Regions from separate parts of the Mesorhizobium sp. B2-4-14 genome, predicted to be linked through region 1. Evidence: predicted binding sites of a transcription regulator. Region 1 holds the regulator's gene; the other holds the start of a gene.
What was found. The regulator LexA, encoded in region 1, represses DNA repair genes until DNA is damaged. The targets are predictions, from matches to a motif close to TGTTCNNNNTGTGTTCNG.
Positions count from the first base shown of each region.

Region 2: recA (recombinase RecA) is a predicted target of LexA. The motif match lies at 2,259-2,276, and genes of this name have one in related genera.

Region 1 covers NZ_VFVA01000007.1:39,505-45,302, reverse strand. The annotation lists gene gltX (glutamate--tRNA ligase) at 1-921, opposite strand, end outside; gene FJ938_RS08725 (ComEC/Rec2 family competence protein) at 1,024-3,483, shown strand; gene lexA (transcriptional repressor LexA) at 3,477-4,214, opposite strand; gene FJ938_RS08715 (GntR family transcriptional regulator) at 4,610-5,383, opposite strand; gene FJ938_RS08710 (ABC transporter substrate-binding protein) at 5,535-5,798, shown strand, end outside.
Region 2 covers NZ_VFVA01000006.1:27,121-32,918, forward strand. The annotation lists gene alaS (alanine--tRNA ligase) at 1-842, opposite strand, end outside; gene recA (recombinase RecA) at 1,104-2,201, opposite strand; gene FJ938_RS07645 (carbohydrate kinase family protein) at 2,483-3,427, shown strand; gene FJ938_RS07650 (pseudouridine-5'-phosphate glycosidase) at 3,499-4,416, shown strand; gene FJ938_RS07655 (TfoX/Sxy family protein) at 4,518-4,841, opposite strand; gene FJ938_RS07660 (GFA family protein) at 4,930-5,427, shown strand; gene sufA (Fe-S cluster assembly scaffold SufA) at 5,610-5,798, opposite strand, start outside.

The sequences.
Region 1 (5,798 bases):
ATCCAGCTTGGCGAAATCGAAACGGGCGGCGCCCTTGTTGACGTCGCCGATGTCGAACCAGGAGATCATGTCCTTGATCGACATGATCTCGTCGTCGCCATGGCTCCAGCCGAGGCGCGCCAGGTAATTGAGCAGCGCCTCCGGCAGATACCCCATGGCGCGATAGGCTTCGACGCCGAGCGCGCCATGGCGCTTCGACAGCTTGGCACCGTCGGCGCCGTGGATCAGCGGGATGTGCGACATCGATGGCACGTCCCAGCCCATGGCCTTGTAGATCACCGTCTGGCGGGCCGCATTGGTCAGGTGATCGTCGCCCCGAATGATATGCGTTACGCCCATGTCATGGTCGTCGACGACGACGGCGTGCATGTAGGTCGGGTTGCCGTCCGAACGCAGAATGATGAAATCGTCGAGATCCTTGTTGGGGAATCGCACCTCGCCCTGGACACGGTCGTGCACCACCGTCTCGCCCTCGGTTGGCGCCTTGATGCGGATTGCGCCCTTGACGCCGGGAGGCGCCTCGGACGGATCACGATCACGCCACTGGCCGTTGTAGCGTGGCGGCAGGCCCTTGGCACGCGCTGCCTCGCGCATCGCCTCCAGTTCGGCAGGCGTCTCGTAGCTGTAGTAGGCCTTGCCCAGGCGCACGAGTTCCTCGGCCACCTCGCGATGCCGCGGCGCGCGCTCGAATTGGGAGACAGCGTCGCCGTCCCAGCCAAGACCGAGCCAGGAGAGTCCGTCCAGGATGGCGGCCGTCGCCGCATCGGTCGAACGCTCGCGATCGGTGTCCTCGATGCGCAGCAGCATCGTACCGCCAGTGTGTTTGGCATAGAGCCAGTTGAACAGCGCCGTGCGGGCGCCGCCGATGTGCAGATAGCCGGTGGGCGAGGGGGCAAAACGGGTGACGACCTTGTCGGACATGAAATTCTTGGAAACCATCTGAAGCGGGGTTGGGTTGCGCGGACTTTCGCGCGTCGCGGGTTCATGTACCATAGGGCGTCAGGGGTGCAAGGGGCAGACCCGATGGCTGGACGAGGCCGGGGCTCGGATCAGGGCGAGGACGCTGTTGCCGGCGTCAGCGAACGGTCATTGTTTGCAACGCGTCCGGCTATCCCGTTGCCATCGCCGACATCCCTTGTGCCGGCGCCCGGCACCCGGCAGCCGCAGGCGGATATCCCTGCGCCAAGTCCACCGCCTGCCGCAGGCAGGATTGCGCGCGTACGCCGGCAATTCGGCCTGACATCATTGCCTCGCCTGCGCCATGGCGTGGCCAAGGCGGCGGAACTGGAACTTGACCGGGGCATCGCCTTTCTGCTGGTGCCGGTCTGTCTGGCCGCCGGAGTGATCGGCTACTATTCGCTGGCGGCGGAGCCTGATTTTGCCAAGCCTGTAGCGGTCGTCGTGCTGACGGCGCTCTGTGCGCTTGCCTCGCGTTCCTGGCCAAAAACCCATCTGTGTTTCACGGCGATGCTGCTGTGCGCGCTGGGCCTGCTCGCGGCGAAGGTCGAAACATGGCGAGCCGGAACACGCATGCTGGGCTCTGAGATTTCGACTGAGGTGACGGGCCGCGTCGTCTCGCTCGACCGGATGGAGACCGGCCGCATCCGGCTGACCATTGACGTGACGTCCACCGCCCGGCCGAAACTGCGCTATGCGCCGGAAAGGGTCCGGCTTTCGGCACGCAAGATACCGCGGGAATTGGCCGCCGGCTCGTTGATATCAGGCTATGCCAAACTCTTGCCGCCGACCGGTCCGGTGCGGCCGGACAGCTATGATTTCTCCTTCGACAGCTACTTCGCCGGCATCGGCGGCAGCGGGTTTTTTCTCGGCAATCCCAGGATTGTCACAGCCGAGGACGACATGCCTCTTTTGGCTCGCCTGTCCGCTGCGGTGGAAAATGCCCGCCAATCCATCGCCGGCCGCATCACGGGCATCGTCGGCGGCGCCGAAGGCGAGATCGCCGCGGCACTGATCGTCGGCGTGCGCGCCGGCATTCCCGACGAAATCAACGAGGCGATGCGGCGCACCGGCATCTATCACATCATCTCCATTTCCGGACTGCATATGGCGCTGGTCGCGGGCACCGTCATGGGTCTGCTGCGCGGCGCCTTCGCGCTGTTTCCAGATTTTTCCGCACGAAGGCCGGTGAAGAAATACGCGGCCGCCGCAGCGCTCTTCTCGATCGCTGCCTATCTCGTCATTTCGGGCATCGTCGTTGCCGCCGAACGCAGCTTCATCATGCTGGCGGTGATGCTGATCGCGGTTCTGTTCGATCGCGCGGCACTGACCATGCGCAACCTGGCGATCTCGGCGATCGCCGTCATACTGGTCTCGCCGCATGAGGTGGTCGGACCGAGCTTCCAGATGTCGTTCGCCGCGACCGCCGCCCTGGTTGGCGCCTATGCCGGTTGGGCGGATTATCGTGCGCGAAAAACGAGGCCGCCATCGCCGAAGCTATCCCTGCCAGGGCTTCTGACGCAAAAATTCCTGCTGACGACGGGTGGATTGGCTATGACCTCCATCATCGCCGGCAGCGCTACGGCGCTGTTTGCCATTTGGCATTTCCAGCGTGTATCGCCGCTCAGCTTGTTCGCCAATCTGGCCGTCATGCCGATCGTTTCGGTCGTGATGTTCCTGGCCGTCGCCAGCGCGTTGCTCATGCCGTTCGGCTTGGATGCGCCATCCCTTTACCTGATGGGCAAGGGCCTGACGGCAATGATCGCCATATCGGCGTGGATATCGGAACGCTCTCCTGTCGATGCGGTCGGGCTGATTTCCCAGCAATCCGTGCTGCTGGTGACGGTCGCCCTGGTCATCGCGACGATGGCGACGACATGGCTGCGGCTCGCCGCACTCCCATTCGCACTTGCCGGCCTGTTGACTGTGTCGGATACGCGCACGCCCGATGTGCTGATCTCGGAAGATGCCCGACTGGTCGCGGTGCCGATCGGCGGTGGCGAACTCGCGGTCAGCCGGGCACGCCCGAACGAATTCACCGTCGACAACTGGAAACGTGCATTGGTATCCGAAAGCATCGTCGTGCCAGAGGTGTTCAACAAGACAGACGGGCAGTTCGCCATCGCCGATGCCGTAAACCTGCCGCCGGGAGCACCGTTCTACTGCACCGACGGCGTCTGCCTCGCCAGGCACCCGTCCGGAGCGATCGTCGCGCATGTCGAAGACCGCAAGGATACCTGGAAGGCCTGCGGTTTCGCCGACGTGATCGTCGTCAACGACGCGACCGGCTATGACGCCTGCCATAACCCGCTGGTTCTCGTCGTCACCAAACGGCAACTCGCTCGCAAAGGGAGTGCTGCGGTCTTCTTCGACCGCCAATCGGCGACTGGCCCACCAATCGTCAGCTTCGCCGTCGACAGGCCATACCGTCCCTGGCATGAACAGCGCAAATTCTCGCGCGAGGCGAGGGGCCTGCCGCCCTATAAAAAGCCTGACAAAACAAGCGCAACAGCCCCTGCTCAGTAGCGCCTGATCAGCCCGACGAGCTTGCCTTGCACCTTGACCCTGTCCGGTCCGAAAATGCGGGTCTCGTAGGCCGGGTTAGCGGCTTCAAGGGCAATCGAAGCTCCCTTGCGGCGGAACCGTTTCAGGGTCGCTTCCTCTTCGTCGACCAGCGCCACGACGATCTCGCCCGGGCTCGCTGTATCGGCGTTGCGGATGATGACCGTGTCGCCATCGAAGATCCCGGCCTCGATCATCGAGTCCCCCTTGACCTCCAGCGCATAGTGCTCGCCCCCCATGATCATGTCAGGCGGCACCGAGATCGAATGCGTCTGGTGCTGGATGGCATCGATCGGCACACCGGCGGCGATACGGCCCATCACCGGGATCGAGACCGCCGGAACAGCATCGTCGTCATTGCCGGCCGCGGGCAAGCGCGACGGCGCCGGCTTGATCTGACGACCAAGGTTGCCCTGACCGAGGCTGCCCTGGATGACACTTGGCGAAAATTTCTTTGCCGCATTGAGGCCCGGCGCGATCGAATCCGGCAACCTGAGCACTTCCAGTGCGCGCGCCCGATTGGGCAGTCTCCGAATAAAGCCACGTTCCTCCAGCGCCGTGATCAGGCGGTGGATCCCCGACTTGGAGGCAAGATCAAGAGCCTCTTTCATCTCGTCGAAGGAGGGCGGGATGCCGCTTTCCTTGAGCCGTTCATGAATGAACATCAGCAGTTCATGTTGCTTGCGCGTCAGCATGGCGGCCCCCAAGGCATTGAACGAAGGGTCTGAATCGGAATCGAAAAACAAACCCAGAACAAACACTATCTGTTCCAGTTGTGTTCCGCAACCGTTTAAAGTTTAGTGAATTTGTTAAGGGGTTCGAAATTTTTGCCGCCGGCAACAAACGGCAACCGACGCTTACCGACGATTTCTGCCCCGGACACACGCATTGAAATCGTTTTGGTTAATGGCCTGTGGCCCACCCCTTGTTGAGGTTTGGCTTCAGTCGTTTGAAAGGCGCACGGGGCGGATTTATGGAGTCGCCCAGTGTCATCCCAGCGGAACGAAACGAAACCAAAACGCCAACGTTCGCCAGCTCGCTTGGGGGATGGATCCGTGTGTAAGCGTCGGACGGCGCGGAAGCGCCGAAATCATCCGGAAACCGCTTTCAGGCTGCCGGCGCGTGCGGTGTAGTTGTTGGCGCCGCTGTCTTCGCTGTGAACATAGACGTGCAGCGTGTAGCCGATATGCGCCGTCATCAATGCCTTTGCCCGCTCGACATCACGATCGAGCGCCGCCTCCATGATCGCGGTGTGATGCTCGATCGCGATCGCCTCGCGCAGTGCGTCCATGGCCTCTCCATAGCCATGCTTGAGGCCGGCCGCTGCCCGCAAAGTCGGCGCCAGGCCGAGAAAACGATGATGTCGCCGCAGCTGATCCGCGATCGTCGAGCGGAATCGCAGCAGCCAGTTGGACGTCGCACCACTCAGCAGCGCCGCGTGAAAGGCCTCGTGGCTTTCGTCCCACTGATCGACGGCCGCATCCGAGGGGTCGTCAACCGCGGTCTTGCAGCGAGAGAGCCGGTAATGAGCGGTGACAACGGCATCTTCCCATTGCCTGTCGCCTTTTTCCATCGATTCCAGGAACAGGGGCATCTCGACAACCATCCGCGCGCGCGCCAGGTCCTCGAGTTCGGCCCGCGACACGGGAGCGACGGCAAAGCCGCGATTGCTGATGGCAGTGACAAGGCGCTCGGCTTCAAGCCGAGACAATGCTTCACGCAGCGGCGTCCAGCCGACGCCATATGTGCCGCGCAGCGCACTCAACTTGAGCGGCGCACCCGGCATGAGGCGCGTCGTCAGAATATCGCGCCGCAGCAGCTGATAGGCCGCCTCCGTCTTTGTGGAACTATTCTGATCCTGCATCGCAGTCCGTCCATCGTCAGGCTTGGAAAATTATATATCATGGCGGTGCATGGCAAGAATTATATATAATGTTTGACATGGACCGGCGGACTGACCATGATCGCCTGATGTGCCGTCTTTAAGCGGCGCTAATCAAATCTGGGAGGAAATGATGTTGAAGTCGAAATGGCTGTCAGGATTGGCCCTGGCAGGCGCCTTGATGGTCAGCGCCGGCAGCGCCGCGGCTGATCAGATTCGTATCGGCATAGCCAATTTCGGAGAGCATCCTCAGTTGAATGCCGCCATAGCCGGTTTCAAGAAGGCGCTGACGGACAACGGCTTCGTCGAGGGCAAGGACGTCGTCTACACCGAGAGCCATACCAATTTCGACGCATCGCTGGTGCCGCAGATGATCGCCAAGCTGCAGGCAGAGCAG
Region 2 (5,798 bases), on a different contig from region 1:
CGCAGGTGATCCGCAATGACGCGGTAGGACGCCACCGTTTCCGCGTCGGGCGCGCGCCCAAGCGCGGACGACGCCGCATCGATCAGGTGGCGGAACAGGTCGGTCTCGAAGACGCTTTCCACCCCTTGCAGGATCGAGGCCATGCGCTCCAGGCCCATGCCGGTGTCGATCGACGGGCGCGGCAGGTCGATGCGCTCCTCCTTCGTCACCTGTTCGTATTGCATGAACACCAGGTTCCAGAATTCGAGAAACCGGTCGCCGTCTTCCTCGGGACTGCCGGGAGGTCCGCCCCAGATATGCTCGCCTCGATCGATGAAGATTTCCGAGCACGGCCCGCAAGGTCCGGTGTCGCCCATGGCCCAAAAATTGTCCGAGGTTGCGATGCGGATGATGCGATCGTCCGAGAACCCGGCGATCTTCTTCCAGAAGCCAGCCGCCTCGTCGTCCGTATGATAGACGGTGACCAGCAGCTTGTCCTTCTTCAGACCGAACTCTCGGATGATCAGGTTCCAGGCAAGCTCGATGGCGCGCTCCTTGAAATAATCGCCAAAGGAGAAATTGCCGAGCATCTCGAAGAAGGTCAGATGGCGCGCGGTATAGCCGACATTGTCGAGATCATTGTGCTTGCCGCCGGCGCGAACGCTCTTCTGGGCGGTGGTGGCGCGCGAATAGGGCCGCTTCTCCAAACCGGTGAAGACGTTCTTGAACTGCACCATGCCGGCATTGGTGAACATCAAGGTCGGATCGTTGCGCGGCACGAGCGGGCTCGAGGCCACGACCTCATGGCCCTCCTTGCGGAAATAGTCGAGAAATGTCGACCGGATCTCGTTCACGCCACTCATGACTGCTGCCTTTTCGCGAAAACCGCCGGCACAGCCGGCGGAAACTGGTCTCTGCGTCTTAGAAAATAGACTTGGCCTTTTAGCGGGCACGCCCGACCCTGTCCAGAAACACGGAATTGGGCCAATCCAGGAGCTTACCGATCTGCCGAAAACGAAAACCGCCGGCTCGAAGGCCGGCGGTTTGGAACGCGGTACTAAAGAACTCGGTTACTTAAGCATCAGGTGATAGGCTGAATTTATGGCCGAACTCTGGCCATTGCCCTACATCGCGCCGGCTTCGTCCTCAAAACCGTCGTCGCCACCTTCAGAGCCACCATTTTCAAGGAACTTCTCGGCGATCAAGCCGGCGTTCTGCCGGAGCGCCAGTTCGATCTCGCGCGCGGTGTCGGGATTGTCGCGCAGGAACAGTTTAGCATTCTCGCGGCCTTGGCCGAGGCGCTGCGAATTGTAGGAGAACCAGGCGCCCGACTTCTCGACCACACCAGCCTTGACGCCAAGATCGACCAGTTCGCCGGTCTTGGACACGCCTTCGCCATACATGATATCGAACTCGACCACCTTGAAGGGCGGCGCCAGCTTGTTCTTGACCACCTTGACGCGGGTCTGGTTGCCGACGACCTCGTCGCGGTCCTTGACCGAGCCGATGCGGCGGATGTCGAGGCGCACCGATGCATAGAATTTCAAGGCGTTGCCGCCCGTGGTGGTTTCGGGCGAACCGAACATGACGCCGATCTTCATGCGGATCTGATTGATGAAGATGACCATGGTGTTGGAACGTGAGATCGAAGCGGTCAGTTTGCGCAGCGCCTGGCTCATCAGCCGGGCCTGCAGGCCAGGCAGCGAATCGCCCATCTCGCCTTCGATTTCGGCACGCGGCGTCAGCGCTGCCACCGAATCGACCACCAGCACGTCGATGGCGCCGGAGCGCACCAACGTGTCGCAGATCTCCAGCGCCTGCTCGCCGGTGTCGGGCTGCGAAATCAGGAGGTTTTCGAGATCGACGCCGAGCTTGCGGGCATAGACAGGATCGAGCGCGTGCTCGGCATCGACGAAGGCGCAGATGCCGCCCTTCTTCTGGGCTTCAGCCACGGTGTGCAGGGCCAGCGTCGTCTTGCCAGAGCTTTCCGGCCCGTAGATCTCGATGATGCGGCCGCGCGGCAGGCCGCCGACGCCGAGCGCGATGTCGAGGCCGAGCGATCCGGTCGGCACTGTTTCGATCTCGACGACCTGCTCGTTGGCGCCGAGCCGCATGATCGAGCCCTTGCCGAAAGCCCGCTCGATTTGCGACAGCGCCGCATCCAGAGCCTTTGATTTGTCCACTGCCTTATCCTCTACAAGCCGCAAAGTATTCTGAGCCATGATACATCACCCCTTGGTCGTCAATGAAGGCCGGACAATCCGCAATCCCTGCCATTTTGTACCTTTTTTGTTCTCATTTGACAAGGGGAGACAACCAACTGAAAAAGCAAGAGATATCCTGATCTGTTCTTTTTTTGTCTCGCAGACCGAGGCAGGGATGTCCTCGCATTGGGCCAGACGGCTCGATTGTATCGATCCGCCGAATCGCTGCCTTGCATGCGAAGCTCTGTCGCGCAGTGTAGCGCTTGTGTGGCGCCAATAACAAAGGTCATATCGCCGCCATGGTGAAATCCGCGAAGATACTGGCCGTGGGCGGCGCCCATATCGATCGGCGTGGCCAGGTGGCCGGCCCGTACGTGCCAGCGGCGTCCAATCCCGGCACAATGCGCGAGGATGTCGGCGGCGGCGTCTTCAACGCGTTGCGCAGCACGGTGCGCCGAGGTGTCTCGGCTTCGCTGCTGTCGGTCCGCGGCGGCGATGCCGCGGGCGATACCGTGTCACGCGCTATCGCGAAAGCCGGCATTTCGGACCTGTCGGCCGTGTTCCTCGACCGCACCACGCCGAGCTACACGGCGTTGATCGACCGCGAGGGCGAGTTGATCGTCGGCTTTGCCGACATGGTGCTTTATGACCTGGCCTTCCCCAAGCAGATCAGGCGCTCCAAGATGCGGGAGGTGGTCGCCGACGTCGACGCCATCCTGTGTGACGCCAATCTGCCGGCATCGGCTCTGGAGCGGCTGCTACCACTTGCTGCCGGCAAACCGGTTTTCGCCATTGCCATTTCGCCGGCCAAGGTGACGCGGCTGATACCGGTGCTCGGCGAACTGGCGCAACTCTTCATGAACCGGCGAGAGGCCGTTGTACTGGCTGGCGTCAATTCGAGTGCCTCCGAGCGAGAGATGATCGACGGGTTGCGATGCAACGGCCTTGCCAGTGGCGTGGTCACGGCAGGCAGCGCGCCGGTGCTGGGCTTCGATGAAGCAGGCGCGTTTTCGATCCTGCCGCCTGCCCCGAGGAAAGTCGCCGATGTCACCGGCGCCGGCGACGCGCTGGCGGGTGCGACGGTCGCGGCGCTGTTGCGCGGTCTGCCACTGCGCCAGGCCTTGCGCGAAGGCGTCGCGGCGGCAACGCTGGCCATCGAAAGCGCCAACGCCGTGCCAGAATTCACCGCGGCGAGCTTCGCGGAAGCACTGGCCCTTGTGCCGGATGCGCGGGAAATGGCATGAGACCGGCAAATTCACAGCGCCGCAGGGATGTTTACGCGTCCTGATGGATGCGCCGCGATTGGAGATTCGAGATGACCCCAGAGAGCGCCCACCCCTTCATCGATGTCCATGCTCCCGTGGCGCAAGCCCTGGCTGCCGGGCGTCCCGTGGTGGCGCTGGAAAGCACCATCATCACCCATGGCATGCCCTACCCCGACAACGGTGCCATGGCGGCCAATGTCGAAAAGATCATCAGCGATGGCGGTGCCGTGCCCGCCACGATCGCCGTGGTTGGCGGCCGCATCAAGATCGGTCTTTCCGACGGCGAGCGTGAATCGCTGGCCATGACCGGCGATGCGATGAAGCTGTCGCGCGCCGACCTCGGCTTTGCAGTGGCGCAAGGGCGCACCGGCGGCACCACGGTCGCCGCGACCATGATCGCGGCGCATATGGTGGGGATAAAAGTGTTCGCCACCGGCGGCATTGGCGGCGTGCACAAAGGTGCGGAAAAGAGTTTCGACATTTCCGCCGATCTCGATGAACTGGCGCGCACACCGGTCATCGTCGTCTCGGCCGGCGCCAAGGCCATCCTCGATATCGAAAAAACGCTTGAGGTGCTGGAAACGCGCGGCGTGCCCGTGGTTGGCCATGGCTGCGAGACAATGCCGGCCTTCTGGTCGCGGCAATCGCCGTTCCGCGCGCCGTTGACCTTGCACAAACCGGAAGACATCGCGCATTTCTACAAGACGCGGGCAGCGCTCGGTCTCGGCGGCGGCGTGCTGATCGCCAACCCGGTGCCCGAAAACCATGAAATCCCGGCGGAAGAGATGGCCGGCTATATCGAAGCAGCACAGAAGGCCGCCGAGGCGCTCAACGTGAGCGGCAAGGCGGTGACGCCGTTCCTGCTGGGAAAAATCCTGGAACTGACCGGCGGCCGGAGCCTGAAGACCAACATCGCGCTGGTCGAGAACAATGCAAGATTGGCGGCGAAGATCGCCAAGGCGCTGTAGGGTTCAAATGTGAGGCGGTGCAAGAATTAACGTATCAGCCGAGTTCCCGCCCCCCCTCTGCGCCTCGACATGTCCGAGAAAGCCTGCACTGCCGCAACGTGCTACTTGCCCGCGCGCCGCCCGGCCTCATAGGCTCGCCGGGCCCAGACAGTCATTTCGTCCGGGTCATCAAAAGCGCTGTCGGGAATGCTCCAATAAGGCATGGCGACCAGCTTGCCGTGGCGCGAACCGGTATAGGTCCACTGCCGGCAACCGGCGGCTTCGAAATCGGGCGCGCTTTGCTCGTCGGCCTTGAGCAGCAATTCGCCGCGCAGCACGATGGCGACGATCACACCATCGAAATAGATGCCCTTGCCGCCGAACAGCCTGCGGATGCTGACCGGGCCAAGGCCTTCGAACAGTTCGGCGATGCGTTCATTGTCCATGCCGCGATCATGTCATCGGCATTTGACATTGTCATCGCGCAACCAAATCATGCTGACGGGCTGGGAACATTTCGTCGGAGTTTTTATCATGCCGGTTCTGCTCAAGGGATCCTGCCGCTGCAATGCCGTGCGTTTCGAGGTGGAAAGCCATACGCCCGTGCCGTTCATGCTCTGCTACTGCTCGATCTGCCGCAAGCAGCAAGGCGGCGGCGGGTTCGCCATCAATCTCGGCGCCGACTACAAAACGCTCAACATCAGGGGCAAGAGGAGCCTCGGCGTCTATCGGGCCGAGATCGAGGATGACGAGCATTTGCAATGCGAAATCTCGACGGGGGAACGCAATTTCTGCCGCAAATGCGGATCGGCGTTGTGGCTCTACGATCCGACATGGCCGGATCTGGTGCATCCCTTCGCCTCGGCGATCGACAGCGACCTGCCGAAACCACCTGAGAAGGTGCACCTGATGCTGAAATACAAGGCGAGCTGGGTAGAGCCTGATGTCGGCAAGGGCGACAAGACGTTCGACATCTATCCCGAGGAATCGATCGCCGACTGGCACAAGCGGGTGGGGATGTGGGTTGCGTAACGTTCTTCGCCCATTTACCGGGCGAAGATGCCGGCAGGCAGACTGCGCAAATGTTGGAGAGGCTGGCGCTGCCCCTCATCCGGCCTTCGGGCCCTTCGTCATTCGAAAAGCCAAGCAATTGGCTTTTCGCCCGCTGCGCGGACCACTCCTCACCTCCCCGTAAATGGGGCGAAGGAAGTGCTTTAGGCGGAGGCGCGCGCCTCTGCCAGCGCCTTCAGGTCGGCCGGCTTCAGCTCGACCGATTCGCCGCAGCCACAGGCCGAGCTCTGGTTCGGATTGTGGAAGGTGAAGCCGGTGCGCAAAGTCGTCTGCTCGAAATCCATCTGCGTGCCGAACAGGAACAGCGCCGCTTCCGGCGCGACATAGACGTG